DNA from 2 places in the uncultured Rossellomorea sp. genome. Region 1 is predicted to be linked to the other one. Evidence: a T-box and tRNA genes for the amino acid it is inferred to sense, from the RefSeq annotation. Region 1 holds a T-box; the other holds one or more tRNA genes.
The links. The T-box of region 1 lies ahead of alaS (alanine--tRNA ligase). A T-box ahead of a tRNA ligase gene usually reads a tRNA of that ligase, here a tRNA-Ala.

Region 1 (5,876 bases):
ATTGACATGATCTCCAAGGACATCTTTCAATGCCTGATGAAGGATATGCGTCGCCGTGTGGTTCTTCTCCACTTTTGTTCTGGATTCACGGGACACTTTTGCAAGCACCTGTGCATTTTGCTCTAGTGTGCCCTCTTCAACGATGGCAGAATGAAGGTTTTGGCCGTTAGGGGCTTTCTTCACGTTTGTCACAAATACTTTCACGCCCATAGCTTCAATGTATCCTTTATCGCCGATTTGTCCTCCGCTCTCTGCATAGAAAGGTGTCTGGTCCAGAATAAATTGGCATTCCTGTCCTTTATCGACTTTCGGCTGACGTTCATTATCAACCAACAGTTCAAGAATTGTAGCAGTCGTTTCTAATGTGTCATATCCTACAAAGCGACTTTCTACCGTGATGTCACTTAGGATTCCTCCTTGCACTTGCATGCTGCCCACATCCTGGCGAGCCGACCTCGCTCTTTCACGCTGACCTTCCATTTCTCTTTCAAAACCGTCATGATCAACCGTCAATCCTTCTTCTTCTGCATATTCTTCCGTTAATTCAACCGGGAAACCGTACGTATCATACAGACGGAAGACATCTTCACCAGGAATCACTTTATTCCCAGCAGATTTTTGTACCTTGATAATAGAAGAAAGAATAGCCAACCCTTCGTTTAAAGTTTCATGGAAGCGATCCTCTTCATTTTTCACCACTTTTTGAATGAATTCCGCTTTTTGTTTCACTTCCGGGTAGAAATCAACCATGATTTCAGAAACAACCGGAACCAATTCATACATGAACGGACGATTGATTTCAATTTGCTTCGCAAATCGAACCGCACGGCGAAGCAGTCTTCTTAATACATAGCCACGGCCTTCGTTGGAAGGAAGGGCTCCGTCACCGATTGCGAAGGAAACCGTTCTGATATGATCGGCAATGACTTTGAAAGCTACATCGATCTCGCTGTTTTTCCCGTATGACTTACCGGAAATCTCTTCGGTTGCAGAAATGATCGGCATAAATAAATCTGTATCAAAGTTTGTTGGTACTTCTTGTACGACACATGCCATACGTTCAAGTCCCATACCGGTATCAATATTTTTCTTGGGAAGCGGAGTATACGTTCCATCAGGGTTATGATTGAATTGTGAGAACACAAGATTCCATACCTCAAGATAACGATCATTCTCTCCACCAGGATATAATTCAGGGTCTTCAGGACTTTCCCCATATTCCGGTCCGCGATCGTAGAAAATTTCTGTATTCGGGCCGCTTGGACCTTCACCGATATCCCAGAAGTTCCCTTCAATACGAATGATTCGTTCAGCAGGTACGCCTACTTTTTTGTTCCAGATATCAAATGCTTCATGATCTTCAGGGTGAATGGTAACGGAAAGCTTCTCGGGATCAAACCCGATCCATTTTTCATCGGTTAAAAATTCCCATGCCCATTCAATCGCTTCAACTTTAAAATATTCACCAATGGAGAAGTTACCCAGCATTTCAAAAAACGTGTGATGACGTGCTGTTTTCCCTACATTTTCGATGTCATTTGTGCGAATGGACTTTTGAGCATTCACGATTCTTGGATTCTGAGGAATGACACGTCCATCAAAATACTTCTTTAATGTAGCTACTCCACTATTGATCCATAAAAGGGACGGATCTTCATGCGGAACTAATGATGCACTCGGTTCAACACCATGTCCTTTTTCCTGAAAGAAATCTAAAAACTTTTGACGAATTTCTGCGCCTGTTAATTTGTTCATGTAAAACTTCCTCCTTCATTGATTATGTATGGTTAAAAATGAATACAAAAAAGCCCTCATCCCTAAAACAGGGACGAGAGCTAACTCGCGGTACCACCCTGGTTATGAACAAAGAAAGTGCAGGCTTAGAGGCTCGTAGTTCCTTGTTGCCTCTCAGGAAGCCTATTCGCATTTCTCTATTGTTCATCCCTCAAAACACCTTAACGCGGATAGACGGCAGGTTTTACCTGCACTCAGGATTAGCATTCGGTTATCCTTCATCTGGAATCCCTTGCAGCCTGGGGAATCCCTCTCTGATAGATGGACTATAACGTACTCGATCCTTCATTGCTTTCATTTTATACGAATACTTGTATATGTTGGATTATAGAAATATTCACTGTATTTGTCAATGTTGATTCTTATTTTTTCAGTTAATCTCCCCCTGCTGCATGAATGAAATGGGTTCGTCCATGTAAAATCGCTACTTTTACCACAGCTAAAAAAGGCACTGCAACAATCATGCCGATCACACCCCCTACTTCACCACCAATGATAAGGGCAGCCATAATAAACAGTGGATGCATATGAAGGCTTTTTCCGACAATGAGGGGCGATAAGATATTCCCCTCCAGGAATTGGAGAACTACGACCATGATGACGACATATATCATCATATTGACAGAGATCGTACTTGCCACAATGGCAGCTGGAACCGCTCCGATAATCGGTCCGAAATAGGGTATTACATTGGTTACTCCAATGATCAATCCGAGGATCAAGGGATACTTCATACCGATTAACCAGAGTGTTAATGCTGAAAGTCCCCCAATGATCAAACAAACTAAAAGCTGTCCCCGGATATAACCTCCCAGCGATTCATCCACATCCCTTGAAAATGAAATCGCGCTGTTCCTCCATTTTTTAGGGGTAAGCTGCCACAGGAATCTTTTCACTTTCGTAATATCCTTTAATAAATAAAAAGATACAAAGGGAATGATTGCAACAAGCAGAAAGCTGTTCATAAACTTCATCACAGTGGCCAGAACGACTGCGACAAGCCCCGTCAACCAGGCTTCGATCCCGTCAATTCTTTCCTCTAATTGAGATTGTATTCCGTCTGGCCAAGTGGAGGTCTCGCTTTGCACATAGTCCAGCCACCTCTGGTATTGTTTTGTAAAAAGTGGCGCATTCTCTGATAAATCTTTCAGCTGATGTATGATGATCGGAGTCCCCTTATAGACCGCGTACCCTAATCCTCCAAAGAAAAGGATGTAGATGAGCATGATCGCTATTCCTCTATGAATGCCCGCCTCATGGATTTTTTCTACTATTGGATGAAGCAAATAGGCAATGAATCCCCCTATCAGGAAGGGTAGAAGCGAAAAGAACAATACTTCCAGGACCGGATGCCATACAGGCTTTAATAAGTAGAGAATATATAGGAATAAAGCAAGAATAAGAGCTATTGAAAGTCGGTACAACCATTTGGCATAGGGTCTCTTTTCCATTATTAACACCTCCTTCTCTTCTTCCCTAGTGTTGGAATGTAGGAGGGTATTTTATTCATTGGACATAAACAAAAGCATGATGGGAGACTAGGGCATATCTGGAACTAAATCGGTGGGGATGTAAGGTGCGAGAGTCTTTTCGCTGATATATCGGGAATTCCGCTGATAAAAGTGGGATTTCGCTGATAAAACAAAAATTCCGCTGATATCCAAATAGCAGCTGCTTATATCAATAAAGATTTAGTGATTTTTCTTTGTATCTAAGTTCCTTCATATGAAAAACCAGGAAAATAAAAAAAGACTGACCCGAAAGTCAGCCTTTTTAGCTGTTAAAAAAGTTTCTTTACTTGTTTACGAATTCGTTTCATTTGTCTTTGGTTCATCATATTGGATCTTTGTGAATAGATGGAAGCCGCAATTCCTGCTCCAAAACCAACGATGGATGCAAATGTTTTGTTCAAGAAAGACACCTCTTCCTAGCTTAGTCGGCGTTCTTCCTCATCAAACAAGTCGTCTAAGGAGCTCAGTGATCCATCCTCTTCCACTTGATGAGTATGAATGACTCCCTTTGACAAGGAAAGCTCTATATAGCAACCCCAACAATAATATTGGTTGATGCCGATCTTTCCAATATCTTTGCTCTGACAATTTGGACACTTCATCGGTAAGGTTCACCTCTATTACACCAAACCTGGTGTGTATTCCCTACCATCATGACCAATCCGAGCCCGTTTTATACTTGTTCAATGAGAATATCCGCCCAAACGATGTTTAATCACCGTTCTTATATAGTGTGGGATATTTTCTTGATTTCATAAGGAGTAACCTTTTCCAAAGCACCCACCTAAATTTACTTATTCGATTTTCAAGATGTTGCCTGCTCACTTACTTCCTTCACATAATCAACCTCAAACCCCAGATCTTCAAGCATTTGGTGATCTGCTGTGCCTTCCTGGCCGGCTGTCGTTAAGTAATCACCAACGAAAATCGAGTTGGCCGGATAAAGTCCAAGTGGCTGTAAACTGCGCAGATTCACTTCCCGTCCCCCTGAAATACGGATCTCTTTAGTCGGGTTGATGAAACGCATTAAACAAAGAACCTTCAAACAATATCTCGGATCGAGGTCGTTTGTTCCTTCAAGAGGTGTACCATCTATAGCATGCAAGAAGTTCACGGGAATGGAGTCGGCATCCAGCACCTTTAAACTGCGGGACATATCAACCACATCCTGCAATGTCTCTTTCATGCCGACTATGATTCCGGAACAGGGAGAAATCCCTTGTGCTTTCGCTTGTTCAACGGTATTCACCCTGTCTTCATAGGTATGGGAAGTGGTGATGTTTTCATGATGGTTCTCTGAAGTATTGATGTTATGGTTATAACGGTCCACCCCTGCTTCCTTTAACCGTTTCGCCTGATCTTCTTTTAATAAGCCTAAACATGCACATACTTTTAAGTTATACTGCTCTTTGATTTCCTTTACTGCCGAAACCACATGATCGACTTCACGATTGCTCGGGCCCCTTCCACTCGCCACAATACAATATGTTCCCACATTTAGCTGATGAGCATTTTGGGCTCCTTTTAATATTGTCTCTTTATCCACCATACGATATTTCTCGATCGGAGCATTTGAAACAATGGACTGTGAACAATAGCCGCAGTTTTCAGGGCATAAACCTGATTTCGTATTGATGATCATATTTAATTTCACTTTGTTTCCATAATAATGTTTTCGAATCAGGTAAGCGCTATGCAATAATTCCAGAAGTTCGTCATCCGGACTTTGTAAAATCGATAAAGCCTCTTCATTTGTGATTTCTTCTCCCTCAATCACTCCAAGTGCCAGTTCCTTCCACGTTTTCATGTGAAATTCCTCCCCTTTTATGCCGCTCTTTTTATATTCTTAAATGTACTCTTTGACAGGACCGATTTCTCAAGGCGATGAGCCATCATTCCAGCACACACGGCTAATATGATATCCTTCGGTAAAGGTACCAACATCCAGGCCCATGCAAGTTTATATGTAAATCCTTCAGGAGCTGCAGCCCAAAGTTTGTACGCTGCATACATCCAGTTCGTACCGACCACATAATTGACAGTCATCCCGACTAGAGCCGCGAAAATGTAGACCTTGATTCCTTTATGTTTTTCTACGATTTTACCTGTAATGTATGCTGTAAGAATAAACGAAACGATAAATCCGAATGTCGGGCTCACAATAGAGGATAATCCTGCTCCAAATCGTGCAAATACCGGAACACCCACGAGTCCCACCAGTGCGTACACTGTCATGGAAATGGCCCCGACCCTACTTCCAAGAATCGCTCCAGCTAAAATGGCGAAGAACGTTTGTAACGTAATGGGAACACCGCCCACTACCATAAAAGGTACGAATGTCGTGATGTTGGCACCTATCGCCATAAGTGCAACAAACATCCCTGCCAGTGTAAGATCGATTGTCCTTAATTTTCTGTTCATCTGTCTTCCCCCATCTGTCTTTTTTCTACAAGATAAGGATATCGCTTTCTTTAAATATATGTCAACTTTATTTTGTTTTAAGTTAACAATTATCATGATCATTAATGGCAATAACCAATAGAAAAAGGTCAACGAAGGAATAATTTCTAC
Region 2 (5,876 bases), on a different contig from region 1:
TTTTTTGTGATTTCGGCTGGATTAAGGGGTGAAACGGCTGGATTCTGAACCATTTCGGCCGGATTTTTCAACAAAACGGCCGGATTCGATTCCGTTTCGGCCGGATTTAAGATTCTTACTCAAATTACTCCCTTATTTTTCATGCCGTTTGCATTCCATCCGTCTATTTTCACGATATAATCATTACTCTTCTGACCCAAACAACGCCTCATCGTTAATGATCACCCATTCAGGTAAGGAACCGACTCCGATTTTCCTGGTCTTAATGGGGAGGGACCGACCACGTGAAGGTCCCTCCCTCTTTTTGGTTTGCTGACCCATAATTAGGGAATTATAAGCTGGTGAGAACTGTGGTTGAAAAAAGTTTTTAATGCACACGCTTACATAAGGGGAGCTTTCTTGATTCTCGAGTCAGCTTTCGATAAAGTGAGATAGAAGAAAATATTTTAATCGGAGGATGGTTATGACACACATTCGTTTTGATTATTCAAAAGCGTTATCGTTTTTTGGAGAACACGAACTTACATACTTAAGTGATGCCGTAAAGGTTGCTCATCATTCTTTACATGAACAAACAGGTGCAGGAAACGACTTCCTTGGATGGATCGACCTCCCTGTAGATTACGACAAAGAAGAATTCTCCCGCATTCAGAAATCAGCAGAGAAAATTAAAAATGATTCTGATGTGCTTCTTGTAATCGGTATTGGTGGATCATACTTGGGAGCCCGTGCAGCGATTGAAATGCTGAACCACAGCTTCTACAATGCCCTGCCGAAAGAAAAGCGTTCAACTCCACAAGTATTATTCGTTGGACAAAACATCAGCTCCACGTATATGAGAGACTTAATGGATCTCCTTGATGGAAAAGATTTCTCCATCAATGTGATTTCGAAGTCCGGTACTACGACTGAACCAGCGATTGCTTTCCGTATCTTCCGTAAAATGCTGGAAGAAAAATACGGGGTGGAAGAGGCTCGCAAACGCATCTATGCGACAACGGATAAATCGAAGGGTGCCCTTAAAACACTGGCATCTGACGAAGGCTATGAAACATTTGTTGTTCCTGATGATATCGGAGGCCGCTATTCTGTTCTGACAGCAGTTGGGCTGCTTCCGATTGCTGTAAGCGGAGTGGAAATCGAGACAATGATGAACGGTGCTGCACAGGCGCGTGAAGATTTCGGCAAATCCGAGCTTACAGAAAACCCTGCTTATCAATATGCAGCGGTCCGTAACGCCCTATATAATAAAGGGAAAACAATTGAAATGCTCATTAACTATGAGCCTGGGTTACAATACTTTTCTGAATGGTGGAAGCAGCTGTTTGGAGAAAGTGAAGGGAAAGACCAAAAAGGAATTTATCCTTCTTCAGCTAACTTCTCTACGGATCTGCATTCTCTTGGACAATATGTTCAAGAAGGACGCCGTGACATTTTTGAAACGGTCATCAAGGTTTCAGAGCCTCGTCATGAGCTGAAAATCGAGAAGGCTGACAGTGATCTGGATGGTTTAAACTATTTAGCCGGTGAAACAGTGGATTTTGTAAACAACAAAGCGTTTGAAGGGACATTGCTTGCCCATACAGATGGTGGCGTACCAAATCTGATCGTGGAAATTCCTGCAATGGATGCATACACATTCGGATACCTGGTGTACTTCTTCGAGAAAGCATGTGCGATGAGTGGATACCTGCTGGGTGTAAATCCATTTGACCAGCCGGGCGTGGAAGCATATAAAGTGAATATGTTCGCCCTTCTTGGAAAACCAGGCTTTGAAGAGAAGAAAGCGGAGCTTGTGAAACGTCTTAAATAAGGAAAGAGCACTGAGGGAAATCTCAGTGCTCTTTTTACATTTTTCTTTTACTTTAGGAGAAACTATCCCTAAAAGAAAGGGGATGGATCCACGTGATTGAGCTTTCATCTAGCATTGAAGGACAGCATTACCAACTGTATAAGCTTGAACAGCTATTAAAACCGCTTGGATATTCGATAGGTGGAAATTGGGATTATGATCACGGCTATTTCGATTATAAAATTGATGACGAAGTTGGCTACCAGTATTTGAGAGTACCGTTTACGTCTGTTGACGGTCAATTGGATTCAAGGGGGGCCACGGTTGAATTCGGTAAACCGTTCCTTCTCTCTCATAAATACCAGCGTGGCTTGGACGATTACGCATCAACCGGAACCTTTTCAGGCTCTGTCAATCAATTTTCTGAACCACAAGATCCCGATGCAAGCTTCCCGGAAGAATATATTGAAGTCGGGAAAGAACTTGTAAAAGAGCTGGAGAACGTTTTGTTCTCTAGTTAGAGATCACAAGCAGTTCATCATTTTCTTCAATCAAAGTCGTCAAAGGAGGATTCACAGTCGTGATTTCTCCTTTTTTTATGCCCAATAAGATAATATTGTTCTTCAGAAGATGTGCACTCAATGAATGAAAATTTTCATCGATGTATTCATCGGAAACAGGGATCAGCTTCAGATTATTTCCTTTAAGATGGTTCAAAAGCTTTAATATCGTCTTAGACATCCCTTGAGAAATGATACTGTTCATCATCACGTAGCTGGTTTGCATATTCGTTTGAATTACTTCATCGGCTCCAGCACGTTTGGCATTGGCCACTTGATCCTTCTGGAGAATTTCAACGACCGTATACAATTCAGGGTGATTCCCTTTAATGGCGAGAAGAGTCAGGACAGAATTCATGTCTGCCGTTTTCTCATCTTTATTTTGATCAGCGGTAATGATGGCGATCGATGCTTGATGGAGATTTACTTTTTTTAGAATCGCATCTGTAAAAGGGGTTCCCCTCACAAAATGAATACGGTTATTGCTATATGGATTCTTTTGAAGGGTTTCATCGACCAAGATGATATCACATTGGGACTGCAGGGATGTTAGTTGGTTAATCACTTCACGCGTCCGTTCATTCCATCCTACGATTACAACATGTTCTTTCCCCTTGAACGCAGCTCTCCCTTCCAAATATGCATTTTGTGTCATCACCGTTTCTGCTGCAAGGGTGACAAAATAAGTAGAAAGAAAACCGGCACCTACTAAGATGAGAATAATGCCAATCAGTCTGCCTTCAAACGATGAGGGAACAAAATCCCCATACCCAACAGTGGAAGTCGTAATAATCGCCCACCAGATCCCATCGAATAGGGAAGGGAAGGTATCGGGCTCGATGAAATGAATAATCGTTCCAAACGAGAGCATCAGCGTAATCGCAATCATAAATATCCGAACAACTAAAGGCCAGCGCAAAAACCCCTGAAACATCTGCTGTACCATTCTACCAGCTCCTTTTCATCTGCACTGACCATTATTGCCCATTCAGGTTCTTCTAAAACTCACAAAGCCATTCTTTCTTTAACAAGCTGTACATGTAAGCATCATATTTATGGTCATCTTGAAGGATATATTCTCTGAGTAATCCTTCCTGTTTGAAACCAAGCTTTTCAATCACTCTTGCAGAAGCTTTATTATATGGGACGATCACTGCCCCTACACGATTCATTCCTTTATCTGTAAACAGATAGGTAAGTAAAGGGGAGAGTGCCTCTCCCATGATGCCCTTACCCCAGTGGCCGGGGCTCAAGTCATAACCTATTTCACAGCGTTTATAGGCTTTGGAAATGGCGTGGAATCCGCATGTACCGATCATTTTGTCACTAGTATTCTCCACAATCGCCCAGCGCATGGGACCGCCTGTTTCAAGGTGTTTTTCGTAGTTCTCTACCATACTGACAGCCACTTCTTTCGATTCAATCGGACTCATGCCAAAATAGCGGAGAACGTCCTCGGACGTGTATAGCTCATAAAGAAAATCTACATCTTTCATTGTGAGTTGTCTTAGTGTTAATTTCTCCGTTTCGAATACTGGATATTTTTCCATTATTTTCAACCCCTTTGTACATGAAAGTATATCACGGAAGTGCCGGATCGAGGATAATGAATTTTGATTGAGTACACTTCAAAAAGTATTGTGGCAAAAGTGAATGGGAAAGGGGCCGGATAAACTCTATGAAGGATGGTCGCTTTATTCTGCCAACAATATTCTTACTCAGCATGGATCTAGAAATCTATTAAGTATAAACGTTAGTTTGTATACAAAGTTTATTACATTCATTGTGACAGGTTATACATATGATATATTAAAAAATTTAATATATCGGAGGAATAGAATTGAATAATAGAACAATTAAGTGGAGTGGCTATACTTGGAATGTGAAAAATTCTTCAACTAACAAATGGGGTCCCGGACCGAATTATTTTTCAGGTAGTACCGAAAATGTATGGGTAGACAGTGCGGGAAGATTGCATTTGAAAATAACAAAACGAAACAATAAGTGGTACTGTGCTGAAGTATATAACACGCAAACCCTTGGTTATGGAACGTACCGATTTTTTGTGGATGGTCGCCCGGATCTATTGGATCCAAATATAACTTTGGGATTATTCACATATGATGGTACTTCTGCGGATGCTGCTGCGAATAATTATCGGGAAATTGACATTGAATTTGCGAAATGGGGAAATCCAAAAGGACCAAATTCTCAGTACGTGGTTCAGCCCTATACAAAGGCGGGGAATATGATTCAATTTCAAACGTCTCTAAGCGGAAACTATTCAACCCATAGTTTTTTATGGACTCCAACAACCATTAAATTTCTTTCCCTTCATGGACATTATTCAAAACTACCAAGTCCAATAGAATGGTATCGAATCAAGGAATGGACATATAGAGGAGGAGATATTCCTAATACCAAAAACGAAAAAGTAGACATTAACTTATGGTTATTTGGAGGAAGGGCTCCATTGAATCAAAAGGAAACAGAAATTGTGATAACTAAGTTTCAGTTTATACCACTTGCTAACTAATCGTTTAGTGTGAGATCAAAGCTATAGCAAAAACAAGATAATAAAAATAAGATGGGGAAATCTTGTATACAAGATTTCCCCATCTTATTTCGGTATGGAGCATAGCGGGATCGAACCGCTGACCTTTTGGCTGCCAGCCAAACGCTCTCCCAGCTGAGCTAATGCCCCGTGATCGGTCAAGATTTATTATAAGAAATATACATAGCTTTCGTCAATCCTTTTTTATAATATTCTTCTTTTTAATCTATAAATATCCCAACAATTATAAAAAAAATAGCGACGAACCATTGTTCGCCGCTCTCAAAGACACGGACCAAACTTAATCACTCCATATCTTCATCCATTCATCTATTCAACAACTCTAACCCTTTCACTAGTGCCAGAGCTTCTTCATCGGCAATCACCGTTACATGATCATGCTGATTCAGAATAGAAGCAGGGAAGTCCTCTGAGATTTTGCCTTCAACTAACTTTTTCATCGCCGCTTGTTTAGCCTCGCCTGAAACTAGTAAGAGAATTTCTTTACTCTTCATGATCGATGAGATTCCCATGGTAATAGCATGTGTCGGAACGTCATCGATTGAATCAAAGTAACGGGCATTAGCCTCACGTGTAGACTCTGCAAGCTCAACAATGTGAGTGTTGGATTCAAACGATGTACCTGGTTCATTGAACCCGATGTGTCCGTTGCTTCCGATCCCTAGTATTTGAAGGTCGATCCCCCCGTGGGAGCGGATTTTTTCATCATACGCTTCGCATTCTTTTGCGGGGTCGGCTGCTTTTCCTGAAGGGATATGGGTGTTTTCTGAATCTATATCAATGTGTTTAAATAGGTTATCATTCATGTAATGGTAGTAGCTGTTAGGGTGTTTACCTGATAGGCCGATGTATTCGTCCAGGTTGAAGGACGATACATATTGATAAGACGTTCCGTTTTGTTGATGATCATGAATCAGCACCTCGTAAAGCCCTTGTGGTGTTCCGCCTG

Region 2: it encodes a tRNA-Ala, which carries the amino acid that the T-box ahead of alaS (alanine--tRNA ligase) is inferred to sense. The anticodon was not compared.

What each region holds. Positions count from the first base shown of each region.
Region 1 covers NZ_CANKZT010000001.1:831,397-837,272, forward strand. The annotation lists gene alaS (alanine--tRNA ligase) at 1-1,755, opposite strand, end outside; T-box leader at 1,822-2,092, opposite strand; gene Q1B03_RS04485 (AI-2E family transporter) at 2,169-3,245, opposite strand; gene Q1B03_RS04490 (YrzQ family protein) at 3,575-3,715, opposite strand; gene Q1B03_RS04495 (hypothetical protein) at 3,722-3,907, opposite strand; gene bioB (biotin synthase BioB) at 4,111-5,112, opposite strand; gene Q1B03_RS04505 (biotin transporter BioY) at 5,130-5,726, opposite strand.
Region 2 covers NZ_CANKZT010000004.1:463,048-468,923, forward strand. The annotation lists gene Q1B03_RS16790 (glucose-6-phosphate isomerase) at 464-1,813, shown strand; gene Q1B03_RS16795 (YugN-like family protein) at 1,906-2,313, shown strand; gene Q1B03_RS16800 (TrkA family potassium uptake protein) at 2,306-3,298, opposite strand; gene Q1B03_RS16805 (GNAT family N-acetyltransferase) at 3,351-3,902, opposite strand; gene Q1B03_RS16810 (glycoside hydrolase family 16 protein) at 4,193-4,888, shown strand; tRNA gene Q1B03_RS16815 (tRNA-Ala) at 4,984-5,056, opposite strand; gene nagB (glucosamine-6-phosphate deaminase) at 5,233-5,876, opposite strand, start outside.